DNA from 4 places in the Halomonas marinisediminis genome. Region 1 is predicted to be linked to each of the others. Evidence: riboswitches for the same ligand, from Rfam matches in the RefSeq annotation. Region 1 holds a riboswitch; each other region holds the start of a gene.
The links. A riboswitch is a leader RNA that binds a small molecule or an ion and turns the genes downstream of it on or off. The one in region 1 is predicted to bind thiamine pyrophosphate.
Positions count from the first base shown of each region.

Region 2: linked by a shared signal. The riboswitch ahead of thiM (hydroxyethylthiazole kinase) and the one ahead of E0702_RS02640 (sodium:solute symporter family transporter) in region 1 are both predicted to bind thiamine pyrophosphate.
Region 3: linked by a shared signal. The riboswitch ahead of thiC (phosphomethylpyrimidine synthase ThiC) and the one ahead of E0702_RS02640 (sodium:solute symporter family transporter) in region 1 are both predicted to bind thiamine pyrophosphate.
Region 4: linked by a shared signal. The riboswitch ahead of thiO (glycine oxidase ThiO) and the one ahead of E0702_RS02640 (sodium:solute symporter family transporter) in region 1 are both predicted to bind thiamine pyrophosphate.

Region 1 covers NZ_SLTR01000002.1:185,012-188,982, reverse strand. The annotation lists gene E0702_RS02650 (ABC transporter permease) at 1-461, opposite strand, end outside; gene E0702_RS02645 (ABC transporter ATP-binding protein) at 458-1,429, opposite strand; TPP riboswitch at 1,572-1,692, shown strand; gene E0702_RS02640 (sodium:solute symporter family transporter) at 1,776-3,218, shown strand; gene E0702_RS02635 (LLM class flavin-dependent oxidoreductase) at 3,308-3,971, opposite strand, start outside.
Region 2 covers NZ_SLTR01000003.1:141,584-145,554, forward strand. The annotation lists gene E0702_RS03950 (ATP-binding protein) at 1-331, shown strand, start outside; gene nhaD (sodium:proton antiporter NhaD) at 733-2,118, shown strand; TPP riboswitch at 2,207-2,305, shown strand; gene thiM (hydroxyethylthiazole kinase) at 2,338-3,159, shown strand; gene thiE (thiamine phosphate synthase) at 3,149-3,763, shown strand; gene E0702_RS03970 (DMT family transporter) at 3,804-3,971, opposite strand, start outside.
Region 3 covers NZ_SLTR01000002.1:77,764-81,734, forward strand. The annotation lists gene E0702_RS02110 (porin family protein) at 1-308, shown strand, start outside; gene thiC (phosphomethylpyrimidine synthase ThiC) at 369-2,258, opposite strand; TPP riboswitch at 2,338-2,460, opposite strand; gene tenA (thiaminase II) at 2,563-3,231, opposite strand; TPP riboswitch at 3,304-3,427, opposite strand; gene E0702_RS02125 (hypothetical protein) at 3,488-3,971, opposite strand, start outside.
Region 4 covers NZ_SLTR01000001.1:336,940-340,910, forward strand. The annotation lists gene rnt (ribonuclease T) at 1-163, shown strand, start outside; gene E0702_RS01575 (Grx4 family monothiol glutaredoxin) at 314-649, opposite strand; gene argF (ornithine carbamoyltransferase) at 814-1,740, shown strand; gene E0702_RS01585 (hypothetical protein) at 1,819-2,124, shown strand; TPP riboswitch at 2,191-2,311, shown strand; gene thiO (glycine oxidase ThiO) at 2,373-3,479, shown strand; gene thiS (sulfur carrier protein ThiS) at 3,466-3,693, shown strand; gene E0702_RS01600 (thiazole synthase) at 3,693-3,971, shown strand, end outside.

The sequences.
Region 1 (3,971 bases):
AACAGCGCCGCGGTCAGCACCACCACCAGCACGGTCAGCACCGGGTGCGCCACGCTCAGGCGGGTGAAGAACAGTGACACGACCGTGACGATCAGGCCGACCCCAAGGCCCCGGGCCATTCCGCCGAGCACGAAGCCGGAGAGAATCACCCAGTTGGGCATCGGCGACACCATCATCTCCTCCACGCTGCGCTGAAACTTGTTGGAGAAGAAGGAGGAGGCGACGTTGGAGTAGCTGTTGGTGATCACCGCCATCATGATCAGTCCGGGGACGATGAAGTCCATGTAGCTGTAGCCATCCATCTCGCCGATGCGCGAACCGATCAGGTTGCCGAAGATGATGAAGTACATGGTCATGGTGATCGAGGGCGGCAACAGGGTCTGCGGCCAGATACGCGTGAAGCGCTTGATCTCCTTGATCACCAGAGTCCACAGGGCGATCGCGATCTGATAGGGGTTCATGCGCTGGCCTCCTTGTCCTTGGCGGCGGCTTTCTGGTCCAGGGCCTCGTTGCCCTGCTCCACCATGGAGACGAACATCTCCTCCAGGCGGTTGGCGCGGTTGCGCATGGAGACCACCTGAATGCCACGCTCGGAGAGCGCCTCGAAGATGTCATTGAGGCGCTGGCCACGATGGACCGCCACGGCGAGCTGGGCGGGCTCCGACTGGCTGACCTCGAAGCCGGGCACCTCCGGCACCTCATCCAGCGCATGGGCCAGGTCGAACAGGAAGGTCTCGGTATCCAGCTCCATCAGCAGGTCGCGCACGCTGGTATTGCGAATGATCTCACCGTGGTTGATGATCGCCACGTTGCGACACAGGCTCTCGGCCTCCTCCAGGTAGTGGGTGGTGAGGATGATGGTGGTGCCCTCCTCTCGATTGATGCGGCGCATGTACTCCCACATGCTGCGGCGCAGCTCGATATCCACGCCGGCGGTAGGCTCATCGAGGATCAGCAGCCTGGGGCGATGCATCAGGGCACGGGCGATCATCAGGCGCCGCTTCATGCCGCCGGAGAGCATGCGGGCATTGCCGTTGCGCTTGTCCCACAGGCCCAGGTCACGCAGCAGCTCCTCGGCCCGCGGCAGGGCCTCGCGCCGCGACATGCCGTAGTAGCCGGCCTGGGCCAGCACGATATCGATGACCTTCTCGAACTGGTTGAAGTTGAACTCCTGGGGCACCACGCCCAGGTGGTACTTGGCGCGAGCGAAGTCACGGTCGATATCGATGCCGAAGATCGACACCTTGCCGTCGCTCTTCTGCACCAGCGAGCAGACCACGCCCAGTGTGGTGGACTTGCCGGCCCCATTGGGTCCGAGCAGCGCAAAGAAGTCCCCTTCCGCGACATCGAGGTCGATGCCCTTCAGGGCCTGGAAGCCATTGCCGTAAACCTTGGTCAGGCCACGGATGGACAGAGCCGGTTCGGCCATGTGCAATCCTTGAAACGATTCGGTGTTCGATAACTGGGATTCCGCAAAAAATATGCTGCTAACGATATGAGGGCGATACCTTACCGATTCAAGCGGGTATTCGCGCCATGTTGACCCCGTGACACCGGCCCCCTAAGCTGGGTCGCATTCCTGGGGGAGTCCTTGTGGACTGAGATTCCGGCAGCGTGCGCAGATGATACGCCCGGTGACCCTTCGAACCTGATCCGGATAATGCCGGCGAAGGGAAGGAAGTGCCATCCGGCCATGCTTCTCACCCAACGCAACTGCGTCCTCTCGTAGCGACGCTCGGCATCGTACCGGGCCTATCCACGCTAGGGAGTACGTCATGCTGTCGACCGCCCACGCCTTCTGGTGGCTCATCGCCTTCTCCGTGCTGTTCGCCGTGCCGGGCCTGCTCTATGCACGCCGCCACAACGAGAGCCTCGAGGACTTCATTATCGCCCGCAACAGCCAGGGGGCCACCGCCACGGTGCTGACCCTGATGGCCTCGACGCTGGGCACCTGGATCCTGTTCGGCCCCGCCCAGGCGGCCACCTGGGGCGGCCTGGGTGCCATTGCCGGCTATGCGCTGGGCTCGCTGGCGCCCCGGCTGGTGATGATTCCCCTGGGGCGGCGCCTGCGCGAGCTCTCGCCGGGCGGCCACTCGCTGACCGAGTTCGTGATGAGCCGCTACGGGCGCCCCATGTACGCCTTCACCCTGGTCATCATGCTGTTCTACCTGTTCATCTCCCTGGCCGCGGGAATCACCGCCATCGCCAAGATGGTCGGGCTACTGGCGCCGGTCCCGCTGTGGGCGACCAGCTCGGTGGTAATGGCGGCCACCCTGCTCTACACCCTGTATGGCGGACTGCGTGCCTCGATCTTTACCGACAAGGTGCAGATGATCGTGATCATGCCGCTGCTCGCCGTGCTGCTGATCGTCGGCTGGCAGGCCGCCGGCGGCGTCGACCCCACCCTCGCCGGACTCGAGGCGGCGGCGCCGCAACTGCTGGATATCACCGACCTGGGGGGGCTCAAGGCCGGCCTTACCTTCTTCCTGGCCGTGATGCTGACCGGACTCTTCTATCAAGGCAACTGGCAGCGGGTCTACGCGGCGCAGAGCAACCGCGCCGTGGGCCTTGGCTTTCTGCTCGGCGGCCTGTTGAGCGCCCCGATGATCTTCGTGATGGGCCTGTTCGGCCTGGCGTTCGTGGGGCTGGGTCTGCCCGGTGACGGCTCGGTCGCGCTGTTCAGTGTGCTGCTCGCCGATATTCCCGGCTGGTTCGCCGTGGGCCTGATCTTCCTGGGCCTGGCGCTGGTCATGAGCAGCGCCGACACCACCATCAGCGCCGCCTCGAGCATGATCGCCGTGGATGGCGGACGGCTGCTGCCTGACGCCAGCGGCCAGCGGCTGATGCGGCTGTCGCGCTGGCTGATCCTGCTGCTGGCACTGCCGGTGACCTTCGTGGCCGCCCAGGGCTACAGCGTGCTCTACCTGTTCCTGCTGGCCGACCTGCTCTGCTGCGCGGCGGCCTTCCCGGTATTCTTCGGGCTGTTCAATCGCCGCTTCGACGGCCGCGCCGCGGTACTGGCCACGCTCAGCGGTCTGGTCGCCGGACTCTTCCTCTTCCCGGCCCCGGGCGACGCCTTGAACACCCTGATGGAGTCCTTCCTGCTCGCCACCTTCGTGCCGGTCGTGACGGGCCTGGCGCTCCTGGCGCTGCTGCCGGCGAAGCAACGCTTCGACTTTGCGGCACTGAGCGCCGGCACCCGACGCTTCGAGGGGTAAGCGCCTTTCGCACCAGAACGCACAACGCCCCTCGAAAGGGGCGTTGTTTATTGTGGGGAACCGCTAACGTGAACGGATCACCAGGAGGTTCAGCCCGCCGGCCTCTCGAGGCCGAAGTGCCCCCGCAGCGTCGCCGCTTCGTACTCTTCCCGGAAGAGTCCGCGACGCTGAAGCTCCGGCACCACCTGATCCACGAAGTCCTCGATCCCGGAGGGTAGCGACGGCGGCATCAGGTTGAAGCCGTCCGCCCCGCGGCCGTGGAACCAGCGCTCCATCTCATCGGCAATGCTCTCCGGGGTACCGATCATGGTGCAGTGGCCGCCGCCCGCGGCGAGCCGCCCCAGCAGCTCGCGCAGGGTGGGCTGCTCGGTCTCGATGATGCGCAGGATGGTGGCATAGCGCCCCTGGGGACCACGAAACTCGGCCAGCGGCGGTAGTGGCGGCACCGGGGCATCCAGCTCCCAGTCACTGCAGTCCTGCTCGATAAACAGCCCCAGCTGACGCAGCGAGGCCTCCACCGGCAGACAGTCGTCCAGCTCGCGCTGCTTGGCACGAGCCTCCTCCATGGTAGCGCCCACATAGGTGACGAGCCCCGGCAGGATCGGCACCGGCGCGGTGCGCCCGGCCGCCGCCACCCGCGACTTGATATCCCGATAATAGGCCTGAGCGGCCTCCAGGTCGTAGGCGACCGCATAGATCGCCTCGGCGTAGCGCGCCGCCAGATCGCGCCCCTGGGAAGAAGCACCCGCCTGT
Region 2 (3,971 bases), on a different contig from region 1:
GACCACCGAGCCGGGCGCCATCGGTATCCTGGTACAGAACCTGGTTGGCAACGCCCTGCGCTATAGTCCGGATGGTGGCCGGGTGACAGTAACGCTTGGTGCCGAGGAGACCCAACTGTGGCTGTGCGTGGATGATCAAGGCCCCGGTATTCCCGAGGCGCAGCGCGGGCGTGTCACCGAACGCTTCCATCGCGCCGGCCCCGGAGCCGGTGCCGGCCTTGGGCTCTCCATTGTCGAGCGCCTGCTGGCTCGCCACGGCGGCACGCTCGATCTCGGCCCCGCTCCCGAGAGTGGTCTGCGTGTCGTGGCGATGCTGCCCCGAGACGCCTGAGCCTTCGCGCCCCTCCGCAATCTCCCCCTACTCGTCGGCCAACGACGCTTGCGGCTCCCCATCGGTCGGCACTGTCTCGCCCCCAGCTTCACCTCCTCCAAACGTCATCCCCAACACCCGCCTGTCGACATAGTGCAGTAGCCCCAACTGCGAAAACAGCACCAGGAAACACCAAAAAATGGCCTTGAGCACAGAAATATCCTCTTGAAAGGCCTAAATCAGCCCTTGAGGGCAGATTCTCAGGCTTCTCTTAAGGCAGCCTTAAGGCGAGGTCGCCTATCCTGTCGCCTCCCTTTCCCCCCCGACGCCTCACTACCACCATGACATCTTCCCGATACACCCTTCGCCAAGCGCCTTCCCGCCTCGGCGCGTTTCTCCTTTTTGGTCTTTGCTGCCTGACCATGCCCTCGCTGGCCATGGCCAACGCCGGCCCCCTCGATCTCACCGGATCAGGCGTCGGCGTACTCTCGGTGGCCCTCTTCGTGCTCGCCTACGCCCTGGTCATGTCCGAAGAAGTGCTGCATATGCGCAAGTCGAAGCCGGTGCTGGTCGCCGCCGGTCTGATCTGGGCGCTGGTGGCCTGGGCCTATACCGGCGCCGGGCTGCCCGAGCAGGCCGAAACCGCCTTCCGTGAGACGCTGCTCGAGTACAGCGAGCTGCTGCTGTTCCTGCTGGTCGCGATGACCTACATCAACGCCCTGGAGGAGCGCCGAGTCTTCGATGCGCTGCGCGCCTGGCTGGTGCGCAAGGGCTTCAGCTATCGCAGCCTGTTCTGGATCACCGGCTTCCTGGCCTTCTGGATCTCGGCGGTCGCCAACAACATGACCACCGCCATGCTGATGTGCGCGGTGGTGCTCAAGGTGGCCGAAGGTGATGACCGCTTCATTCGGCTGTGCTGCATCAATGTGGTGGTGGCATCGAATGCCGGGGGCGCCTTCAGCCCGTTCGGCGATATCACCACGCTGATGGTATGGCAGGCCGGTCAGCTGCCCTTCGGCGCATTCTTCCAGCTGTTGGCGCCCTCACTGGTCAACTTCCTGGTGCCGGCGCTGGTCATGAACTTCTTCATCCGCAACCGCAAGCCGCCTGTGCTCACCGAGGAGGTATGGCTCAAGCGCGGTGCTCGACGCATCATCCTGCTGTTTCTGCTCACCGTGGCCATCTCGGTGCTGTGCCACTCGATGCTCAGCCTGCCGCCGGCGATGGGCATGATGTTCGGCCTGGGAATGCTCCAGTTCTTCGGCTACTTCCTGCGCCGCAGCCTGCCGCGCTCGCTGGATAGAAAACGCACCCGCTATGCTCAACGCGGCGACTGGAAGAAGCTCGAACAACTCGGCAGCGTGGTGCCCTTCGATATCTTCAGCCGTATCGCCCGCGCCGAGTGGGATACCCTGCTGTTCTTCTATGGCGTGGTAATGTGCGTGGGCGGACTGGGCTTCATGGGCTACCTGGCGCTGCTCTCCGAGACGCTCTACGGTGGCTGGAACCCGCTGTGGGCCAACATCGTGCTGGGCATCGTCTCGGCGGTCGTCGATAACATTCCGGTGATGTTCGCCGTGCTCTCCATGGCACCCGACATGTCCGAGGGCCATTGGCTACTGATCACCCTGACCGCCGGTGTCGGTGGCAGCCTGCTCTCCATGGGCTCCGCCGCCGGCGTGGCACTGATGGGACAGGCTCGCGGGATCTACACCTTTGCCGGTCATCTACGCTGGGCCCCCGCCATCGCCCTGGGCTATGCGGCCAGCGTGGCGACGCACCTGATGATCAATCACTCCCTGTTCTAGGTTCTAGGTTCTAGGTTCTAGGTTCCAGGTTCCAGGCTCTAGGCTCGATGCCCAGGCTTTACAGGCTTATCCGGGGCAGGGATAGTGATGCCCACGACAGGGGCGCTGCGGCATCCACCGCGGTTGAGACGTACCCTTGGAACCTGACCCGGATCATGCCGGCGTAGGGAGTCGTGCAGCCCGCTCCAGCGGCTGCACCTCCCACGCCCGGGAGGAATGATGACTACCGCCACCCGCGGACCGATCGACTCCGCCGCCCACCTGGCGCGCCTGCGCAAGCGGGCGCCGCTGATTCACAACATCACCAACCTGGTGGCCATGAACCCCATGGCCAATGTGCTGCTGGCGCTAGGCGCCTCGCCGGCCATGGTGCATGCCCGCGAGGAGGCCGCCGAGTTTGCGGCACTGGCCGATGCACTGACGATCAACATCGGTACTCTCTCGCCCCATTGGCTTGATGCCATGGAGGAGGCCGCCGAGGCCGCACAATTGGCGGGCAGGCCCTGGGTGCTGGACCCGGTAGCGGTGGGCGCCACTCGTTATCGTCGCGAGGCGGGCCAGCGCCTGCTGGAATGCCGGCCGACGGTGATCCGCGGCAACGCCTCGGAAATCCTCGCCCTGGAGCGCCAGGGCAGTGGCGGGCGTGGGGTCGACAGCAGCGACCCCATAGAGGCCGCCGAGGAGGCCGCGATCAGCCTCGCGCGCCGCACCGCCGCGGTGGTGGCGGTCACCGGAGAGATCGATCTGGTCACCGATGGCCGGCGCCTGGCCCGGATCTCGGGCGGCCACCCCCTGATGCCCCGGGTCACCACCCTGGGCTGTGCCCTCACCGGGGTAGTCGCCGCCTTTTTGGTGGACGCCGAGGATCCCTTTGCCGCCACCACGGCGGCGCTGGCCTGCTACGGCGAGGCGGGGCGCCGCGCCGGTACCACCGCAACAGGCCCCGGCAGCTTTGCAGTGGCCTTCCTCGACGCCCTCTACGCCCTCGACCACGACCAGCTTGTCACCCTGCCCACTCTGGAGGTGTCCGATGCGCCTTGATCTTTCCCTGTACCTCGTGACCGACCCGATCCTATGTGCCGACCATGGCCTGGAGAAGACCGTCGTGGCCGCGGTGCGCGGTGGCGCCACGGTGATCCAGCTGCGCGACAAGCACGCCGATGACGGCGAGTTGATCGACCAGGCCCGGCGACTGAAGGCAGCGCTTGCCGGCAGCGGCGTGCCGCTGATCATCAATGACCGTCTGACGGTGGCGGTGGAGAGTGGCGCCGATGGCCTGCATATCGGTCAGGACGACGGCGAGGTAGCGGCGGCTCGAGCGGCACTGGGGGAACAGGCGATCCTGGGGCTTTCGGTGCAGACCCTGGAGCAGATGGCCCGCCTCGACGTCGAGCGTCTCGACTATCTGGGACTCGGCCCGGTCTTCGCCACCCCCAGCAAACACGACCATGCGGCTCCCCTGGGCTTCGAAGGGTTGGCCAGCCTGGTGGCGGCCAGCCCCCTGCCGAGCGTGGCCATCGGCGGGCTCAAGGCGGAGCACGCCGAGGCGGTGCGCCAGGCCGGTGCCCAGGGGCTGGCGGTGATCTCGGCGATCTGCGGCATGCCGGACCCGGAGGCCGCGGCACGTGCCTTCAATCCCAACTAAATCATGCCCCGACTGAAGCCTGCCCCGCCTGATGCCTGAGTCAGGCGGTCGGACGCCGTTCGAGCGAGGTGCGCCGCTCGTGGTAGGCGATTGCCAGGCCACTGGCAATGATCAGACTGCCGCCGACGAAGACCCAGATGTCCGGCACCTCGCCCCAGAACCACCACCCCAGCAGCACCGCCCATAGCAGCGCGGTGTAGTCGAAGGG
Region 3 (3,971 bases), 110 kb from region 1:
ACGACTTCTTCGCCGTGGAGGGTCACCTGGGAGGTGGCGGCTCCGATGGTCCGGTCGAGCTGGACTCCCTGGTGGGGCTCTACGCTAAGGGCATCCTGCCGGTTTCCCAGGAGTTTCGTCTCTATGGCCTGGCCGGCATGACCGAGGTGGATGGAGATGTCGATAGCGAGTCCGGCTTTTCCTACGGCGCCGGTGCCGAGTTCGACGTGGCGCCCAATGTGGCACTGGGTGCCGACTACATGCGCTACCTCGACGAGGATCAGTACACCTTCGATGCGGCAAGCGTGGGTGTGCGCTACCGCTTCTGATACTCGCTGGCAGTTCCGTCGATGCAAGCGCCCCCACCGTTCGGTGGGGGCGTCGTCTTGTCAGACTGGCTTGTAGAGTTCGGCGCCCTGGTCGCGGAACTTCTCCGCCTGGGCCTCCATGCCCTGCATCACGGCCTCGGCATCGCCGTCCAGATTGTGCTTGGCAGCGTAGTCACGCACCTCCTGGGTGATCTTCATTGAGCAGAACTTGGGACCGCACATGGAGCAGAAGTGCGCCACCTTGGCCGAGTCCTTGGGTAGCGTCTCGTCGTGGTACTCCCGAGCGGTATCCGGGTCCAGGCCGAGGTTGAACTGATCCTCCCAGCGAAACTCGAAGCGCGCCTTCGATAGGGCGTTGTCGCGGCGCTGGGCGGCCGGATGGCCCTTGGCCAGGTCGGCGGCATGAGCGGCAATCTTGTAGGTGATGATGCCGGTCTTCACGTCGTCCTTGTTGGGTAGGCCCAGGTGCTCCTTGGGAGTCACGTAGCAGAGCATGGCGCAACCGTACCAGCCGATCATCGCCGCACCGATGCCGGAGGTGATGTGATCGTAGCCGGGCGCGATGTCGGTGGTCAGCGGCCCCAGGGTGTAGAAGGGCGCCTCGTCGCACTCGACGAGCTGCTTGTCCATGTTCTCCTTGATCAGGTGCATGGGCACGTGGCCCGGTCCCTCGATCATCACCTGGACGTCGTGCTTCCAGGCGATGCGGGTCAGCTCACCCAGGGTCTCGAGCTCGGCGAACTGTGCCTCGTCATTGGCGTCGGCCACCGAGCCGGGGCGCAGGCCATCGCCCAGCGAGAAGGCGACATCGTAACGCTTGCAGATTTCGCAGATCTCCTCGAAATGGGTGTAGAGGAAGCTCTCCCGGTGGTGGAAGAGACACCACTTGGCCATGATCGACCCGCCCCGGGAGACGATGCCGGTGACTCGCTTGGCGGTCAGGGGCACGTAGCGCAGTAGCACCCCCGCGTGGATGGTGAAGTAGTCCACGCCCTGTTCGGCCTGCTCGATCAGGGTATCGCGGAACACCTCCCAGGTGAGGTCCTCGGCCACGCCGTTGACCTTCTCCAGGGCCTGGTAGATCGGCACGGTGCCGATCGGCACCGGGGCGTTGCGGATGATCCACTCGCGCGTCTCGTGGATGTTCTGCCCGGTGGAGAGGTCCATGATGGTGTCGGCACCCCAGCGGATGCCCCAGGTCATCTTGTCGACCTCGTCCTCGATGGAGGAGGTGACCGCCGAGTTGCCGAGGTTGCCGTTGATCTTCACCAGGAAGTTGCGGCCGATGATCATCGGCTCGGACTCCGGGTGGTTGATGTTGCAGGGGATGATCGCCCGGCCGGCGGCCACCTCGTCGCGCACGAACTCCGGGGTGATCTCCTCGGGCAGGCGGGCGCCGAAGCCCTGGCCGGCGTGCTGGTGGCCGAGGATGCGCTCGACCTCCGCCGTCCCCAGCGCCTGGCGACGCTGGTTCTCGCGGATGGCGATAAACTCCATCTCCGGGGTGATGATGCCCTGGCGGGCGTAGTGGAGCTGGGTGACGTTCTTTCCTTCCTTGGCGCGACGGGGCGTGCGGGTCAGGTCGAAGCGCAGGTTGGCGAGCATCGGGTCGTTGGCCCGGCGCCGTCCGTATTCGGAGGTCGGACCGTCGAGCCACTCGGTGTCGCCGCGTTCATCGATCCATGCCCGGCGCAGCTCGGGCAGGCCCTTTCGCAGGTCGATCTTGGCCTCGGGGTCGGTGTAGGGGCCGGAGGTGTCATAGACAAGCAGCGGTGGGTTCTCCTCATCGGCGCCTGAAGTCCTGGTCGGCGAGAGAGTGATCTCGCGGAAAGGCACACGGATATCGGGGCGCGAGCCCTCGATGTAGAGCTTGCGCGAGCCGGGTAGCGGCTGGATGGCGGCCTCGTCGACGCGGGCGCTCTCGGCGAGGAAGTGGGCGGTCTTGCTCATGGTGTTCTCCCCTGGATTGTCGGGGTCTTGTTCAGGGAGGACACAGGCGGGGAGGACAGGGGCCACGGCGTCGGGCGCACGCGGCCTGTCGCTTGATCCCTACGCTGGTCCTAACCAGTTCAGGTTCAACGGGATCCATGCTGTGTCTCTGGTGAGAGAGGCATGATCTCAGCCGTCTTCAACGGCACCCCGTCAAGCGTGGTGTTGCCCGCCACCAGGCGGGCCGTATTGCATCATAAGGCCTGTTTAGTTCGGGCTGACAGCCTTCTCCGTCGCTTCCCGTCTCAATAACCGATATACGCCATCAGTCGGCGAGGTCCAGCCCCATCTGCCAGAAATCGATCTCCAGGCGGGTGGCGTCGCGGAAGATGGTGGCCAGCTGTTCGAACCGCTCGGGCGTGACATCGGCCAGGCGGGCGTCGAGCCAGGCGATCTCGTCGCGCATGGCGGCCTGGAACTCGTCACTCTCATACATCTGCAGCCACTTCTCGAAGGGGTTGGCCTCACCGCGAACGGTAAAGGGCTGCTTGGCCTGCCACTGGGAGATGACCCCATAGCCGACCAGGCAGGGGGCCAGGGCCACGTGCATATCGAGCAGATCGCCACGGTTGCCGGTATCCAGCACATAGCGGGTATAGGCCATGGTCGCGCGGGCTTCTGGCAGGCCGGCCAGGTCGGTCTCCGAGATACCCCATTCGCGGCAGTAGTCGATATGCAGGCCGAGTTCGACATCGATGATGGTCTTCAGGCCATCCAGGCTATGGCGCAGCTCGGTGATATCGCGGCTCTTGTAGGTCGCCAGCGCATAGGCTCGCCCGAAGTGAATCAGAAACAGGTAGTCCTGCTTCAGGTAGTGGCGAAATGCCTCTTCCGGCAGGGTGCCGGCGGCGAGCTGGCGCACGAAGTCGTGCTCGATATAGGCGCGCCAGTCTTCGTGGCAGGCCTGCGTAAGGTCACTGAATCGATAGCCCATCATGCCTCCGGTCAAGCTAAGCAATCCGGCAGGTGGTAGAGGGCGTAGGCGGAGGGTAGGGGCAGAGAGGTGGCCTGGCTACCGCTTGATTCCTACGCCGGTACTAACCGGATCAGGTTCAACGGGCCTCGTCGTGATGACAGTCACTGCCATGGGACGATCTCAGCCGGTTCCACCGGCACCCCGTCAAGCGAACGCCCAGTCTAGCAGGTCGCTCGCCGCTTTCCAGTCGCCCGCCGCTTTCCAGTCGCCCGGCTCAGTCGGTCTCGAGGCGTAGGCTGTCGAACCATGTCTCGCTCTCGGGCAGTACCAGCTCGCTGGCCGGCCGGCCACTGGCGTACCACGCCCGGGCGTTGCGCAGCTGCCAGCGACGCCCGCCATCGTCGATGCCGATGCCTAGCCGCAGCGGCCCGTAGCGGGCGAAGGCGCGGCCGACGAGCCGTGAATCGCGCAGGGCCAGGTTGGCCAAAAGCTCCAGGCGATCGCCGCCCCGCACGTCGAGGTTCTCCAACCGCACGCTGTTGTCGCCGAGGATAACGCGTGCCTCGCCCTGCACCTCGCCGAGGGTGAGGCGTTTGCGCAGCCAGCGTCGCTCTCGGGCGGCGTCGACGAGTAGATTCACCAGCAGGCCGCTGTCGCGCATGGCCAGCTCCAGTCTGGCGTCGAGGGTCAGCGGCGTCTCCCAGCGCAGGCGTCCCTCGGGGAGGGTGAGCCGTGCCCACCAGCCGCGGCTGAGGTTG
Region 4 (3,971 bases), on a different contig from region 1:
CTGCCGGGCCGCCGGCATCGAATTCAACAACAGCGAGGCGCATTCGGCTCGCTATGATACCGAGCGCACCGCCGAGCTGTTCTGCGCCATGGTCAACCGCTACAAGGAGATCGGCGGCTGGGCCCAGACTCAGCGCGAACAGGGGATGGAAGAAGCACCGTAAGCTGGAAGCTGGAAGCTGGAAGCTGGAAGCTGGAAATCAGTATTAAACTGCTCCCCCACACAGCAAACATCCCCGCAGCATGGCTGCGGGGATGTTTTTCTTCGAGCTCCAAGCTTCCAGGCGCAAAGCGCCGCTTTTCAGGCTTGACGCTTAAGCGTCGTCCTTGTGCTTGGCGGCCGTTTCCTTGATCAGCGTCTCGAGCTCGCCGTTCTGGTGCATCTCCATCACGATGTCGCAGCCGCCGACCAGCTCGCCCTCGACCCACAGCTGGGGGAAGGTGGGCCAGTTGGCGTACTTGGGCAGCTCGGCCCGGATATCCGGGTTATCCAGAATATTGACGAAGGCAAAGCGCTCGCCACAGGCCATCAGCGCCTGCACCGTCTGGGCGGAGAAGCCGCACTGGGGCAGCTGCGGGGTGCCCTTCATGTAGATCAGGATCGGGTTTTCGCCGATCTGGCGCTGGATGTTTTCGAGGGTGGTGCTCATGGCGTCTCCCTATGGGTGTAGCGGACAACAGAGGTCGCGAATGCCGGGACGATCAATACCTGATCCCGGCGGTAGGTCTTGGTGCCAGCCATTCTACTGATCCACAACGCGTTGCGCATCCCCCGGCGGCTGGCTAGGATGAGCGCTTTTGCGAGGAGCACCGCATGGCCACTCGGCACTTCCTGACCCTGATGGATGCCAGCCCTGAAGAGCTGAGCTACATGATTCAGCGCGCCATTACCATAAAGAACGCGCTCAAGGTGGAGGGGCCCACCTACACCCCCTTCCCGAATCACACCATGGCGATGATCTTCGAGAAGTCCTCGACCCGCACCCGGGTCTCCTTCGAGACCGCCATGGCACACTTCGGCGGCCATGCGCTGTTCCTCTCTCCCCGCGACACCCAGCTCGGCCGGGGCGAGCCCATCGGCGACACCGCTCGCGTGCTCTCCGAGATGGTCGATATCGTGATGATCCGCACCTTCTCCCACGCCGGACTCGAGTCATTCGCCGAGGCCAGCAGCGTGCCGGTGATCAACGCGCTGACCGACGACTATCATCCGTGTCAGCTGCTCGCCGATGTGATGACCTGGACCGAGCTACGCGGCAGCGTAAAGGGCAAGACCGCAGTATGGATCGGCGACGGCAACAACATGTGCCACTCCTGGATCAATGCAGCCCGCCAGTTCGACTTCCAGCTGCGCATCTGCTGCCCAGAAGGTTATGAGCCGCGCCAGGATATCCTCGAGGCCGCCGGCGATCGCGTCACCCTGCTACGTGACCCCGTCGAGGCCGTGACCGGCGCCGATCTGGTAACGACCGATGTCTGGGCCTCCATGGGACAGGAGGAGGAGCAGGCCAAGCGTGAGGCGGCCTTCGCCGATCTTCAGGTCACCGAAGCACTGCTCGATCGCGCTCACCAGGACGTGCTGTTCCTGCACTGCCTGCCGGCCCATCGCGGCGAGGAGATCAGCGAGACCCTGCTCGACGATCCGCGGGCCGTGGTCTGGCAGGAGGCGGGCAACCGTCTGCATGCCCAGAAGGCATTGATCGAGTTCCTGCTGCTCGGTGAGGTCCACGACGCGCCGTGACCCCCACTAGACCTTGGTCTTATCCGACCAAGGTTGTATAATGCGCCGCAGCAATTTCCACCAAGGAAGACGCGGCGCATGACTACCCCTTCAATCGACACCTTCGGGATGCAGCGCAGCCTGCGCCAATGCCTCGCCAACATGGCCGCCCTGCTCTATCGCCAGGGCCACGTGCTCGAAACCGTCACCGTACCCCATCGTGGCCTCGACCCCTCTGCGCTGGAAACGCTGAAGAGCGACAGCCGCGAATGGTCGGTCTGTCAGCGCATCCTCGAATCAAGCGAGGCCGCCACCTGGAACGACCAGCGCCGCTTCGTGCTGACCGGCATGGGGCGCGAACTGCTCTTCGACATGTTCGGAGAGGGCGCCGCCGACTGCGCCTGAATCCCGCCTGCCCCAGAAGGCCCGCCGACGCTCGATTGCGTCGGCGGGCCTTCTTGGTTATGTTGGCAGCTCTTGTCGGGGCGCCCCTCTCACCGTCATGCGGTATCAAGGGGCTGAGATCGGTATGGCCGAACCCGTTGAACCTGATCAGGTTGATGCCTGCGGAGGGAACAAGTTCGTGCCCCCAGCCCGTCCCTACCCTGCATCCAGCCTGATCTCCACACTGCCAACTGCCGGATGCACGCCTCATGAACGCCACCCCACAACGCCGCTTCGCCATCGCCGGCGCCGGCCTGCTCGGCCGCCTGACAGCCTGGCACCTGCTGCGCGACGGCCATGCCGTCAGCCTCTACGATGCAGGTGACCTTGACACGCCGCCCGCCGCAGCCTGGACCGCCGCCGGCATGGTCGCTCCCCTGGCCGAAACGGTTGTCAGCGAGCGCAGTGTCTATGAGATGGGGCAGATGGCTCTCGATCGCTGGCCCGGATGGCTGGCCGAACTCCAGGCGTCGGAGCTATGGCACCAGCACGGCAGCCTGGTGGTTGCCCACCCCCAGGATGGCAACGAGCTGATCCAGTTCCGCCGTGACCTTGCCGACACCCTGGGAGAAGGCGCCCTCTATCAGGAGCTGGATGGCAGCGGCATACATCATCTGGAACCCGATCTGACTCGCTTCCGCCACGGCCTGTTTCTTGCCGACGAAGCACACCTGGATAACCGCGAGCTGCTCACACGGCTGCTGGGGGCGATACGCGAGCTTGGCGGTGAGTGCCATGCCCATACCCCGGTGAAAGTGCATCCCGGCGAAGTGACCACCCCAACGGGAACGCACCACTTCGACCTGGTGATCGACTGCCGTGGCCATGGCGCCAAGACCAATCACCCCACCCTGCGCGGCGTGCGCGGCGAAACACTGCATGTAACGACCAACGAGATCACACTGACGCGGCCGGTGCGCCTGATGCATCCGCGCTACCAGCTCTATGTGGTCCCCAAGCCCAATGGACGCTTCGTCATCGGCGCCACCTCCATCGAGAGCGAAGATCGCTCACCGATATCGCTGCAATCCTCCCTGGAGCTTTCCAGCGCCCTCTATACTCTGTCACCGGCCTTCGCCGAGGCACGCATCCTTGAGCAGGGTGTCAACCTGCGCCCCGCCTTTCGCAACAACCTGCCCCGGGTTACCCTAAGCGATGGATTGATTAGCGCTAATGGACTGTTTCGCCACGGTTATCTGCTTGCCCCAGCCGTGGTTGAGCATCTATTGAGCGAGATTCGTGGCCACGGTGACAACCCCTTCGCCGACCTACTGGACGGCTCCGCCCCCAGGAGACCCTGTCGTGAAAGCGAGTGACCCCATGCATGAGATCACCCTGAGCCTCAACGGCGAGCCCGCCCGGCTTCCCGAAGGCACCCCCCTGACCCAGGCCCTGGAAGCGTGGGGGTATGGAGAGCGTCGCGTGGCCGTAGCCATCAACGATGCCTTCGCACCGCGCTCCACCTGGCCCGAGCGCACCCTCGGCGAGGGTGACCGTATCGATATCGTGGCCCCGGTAGGAGGCGGCTAATGCACACCCAATCACCCCATGACGATGCGCTGGTGCTCTATGAAGAGCGCTTCAACAGCCGTTTCCTGCTTGGCACCGCCCTCTACCCGTCGCCCCAGGTGATGCAGGGCGCCATCGAGGCCGCCGACTGCGCGATGCTGACCCTGGGGCTGCGTCGCCAGAATCCCGGCGGCGGTAACGCCGATGGCGACGGCGATGCCTTCTGGCAGATTCTGCGTGAAAGCGGCTGCCACCTGCTGCCCAACACTGCCGGCTGTCGCTCTGCCCGGGAAGCCATC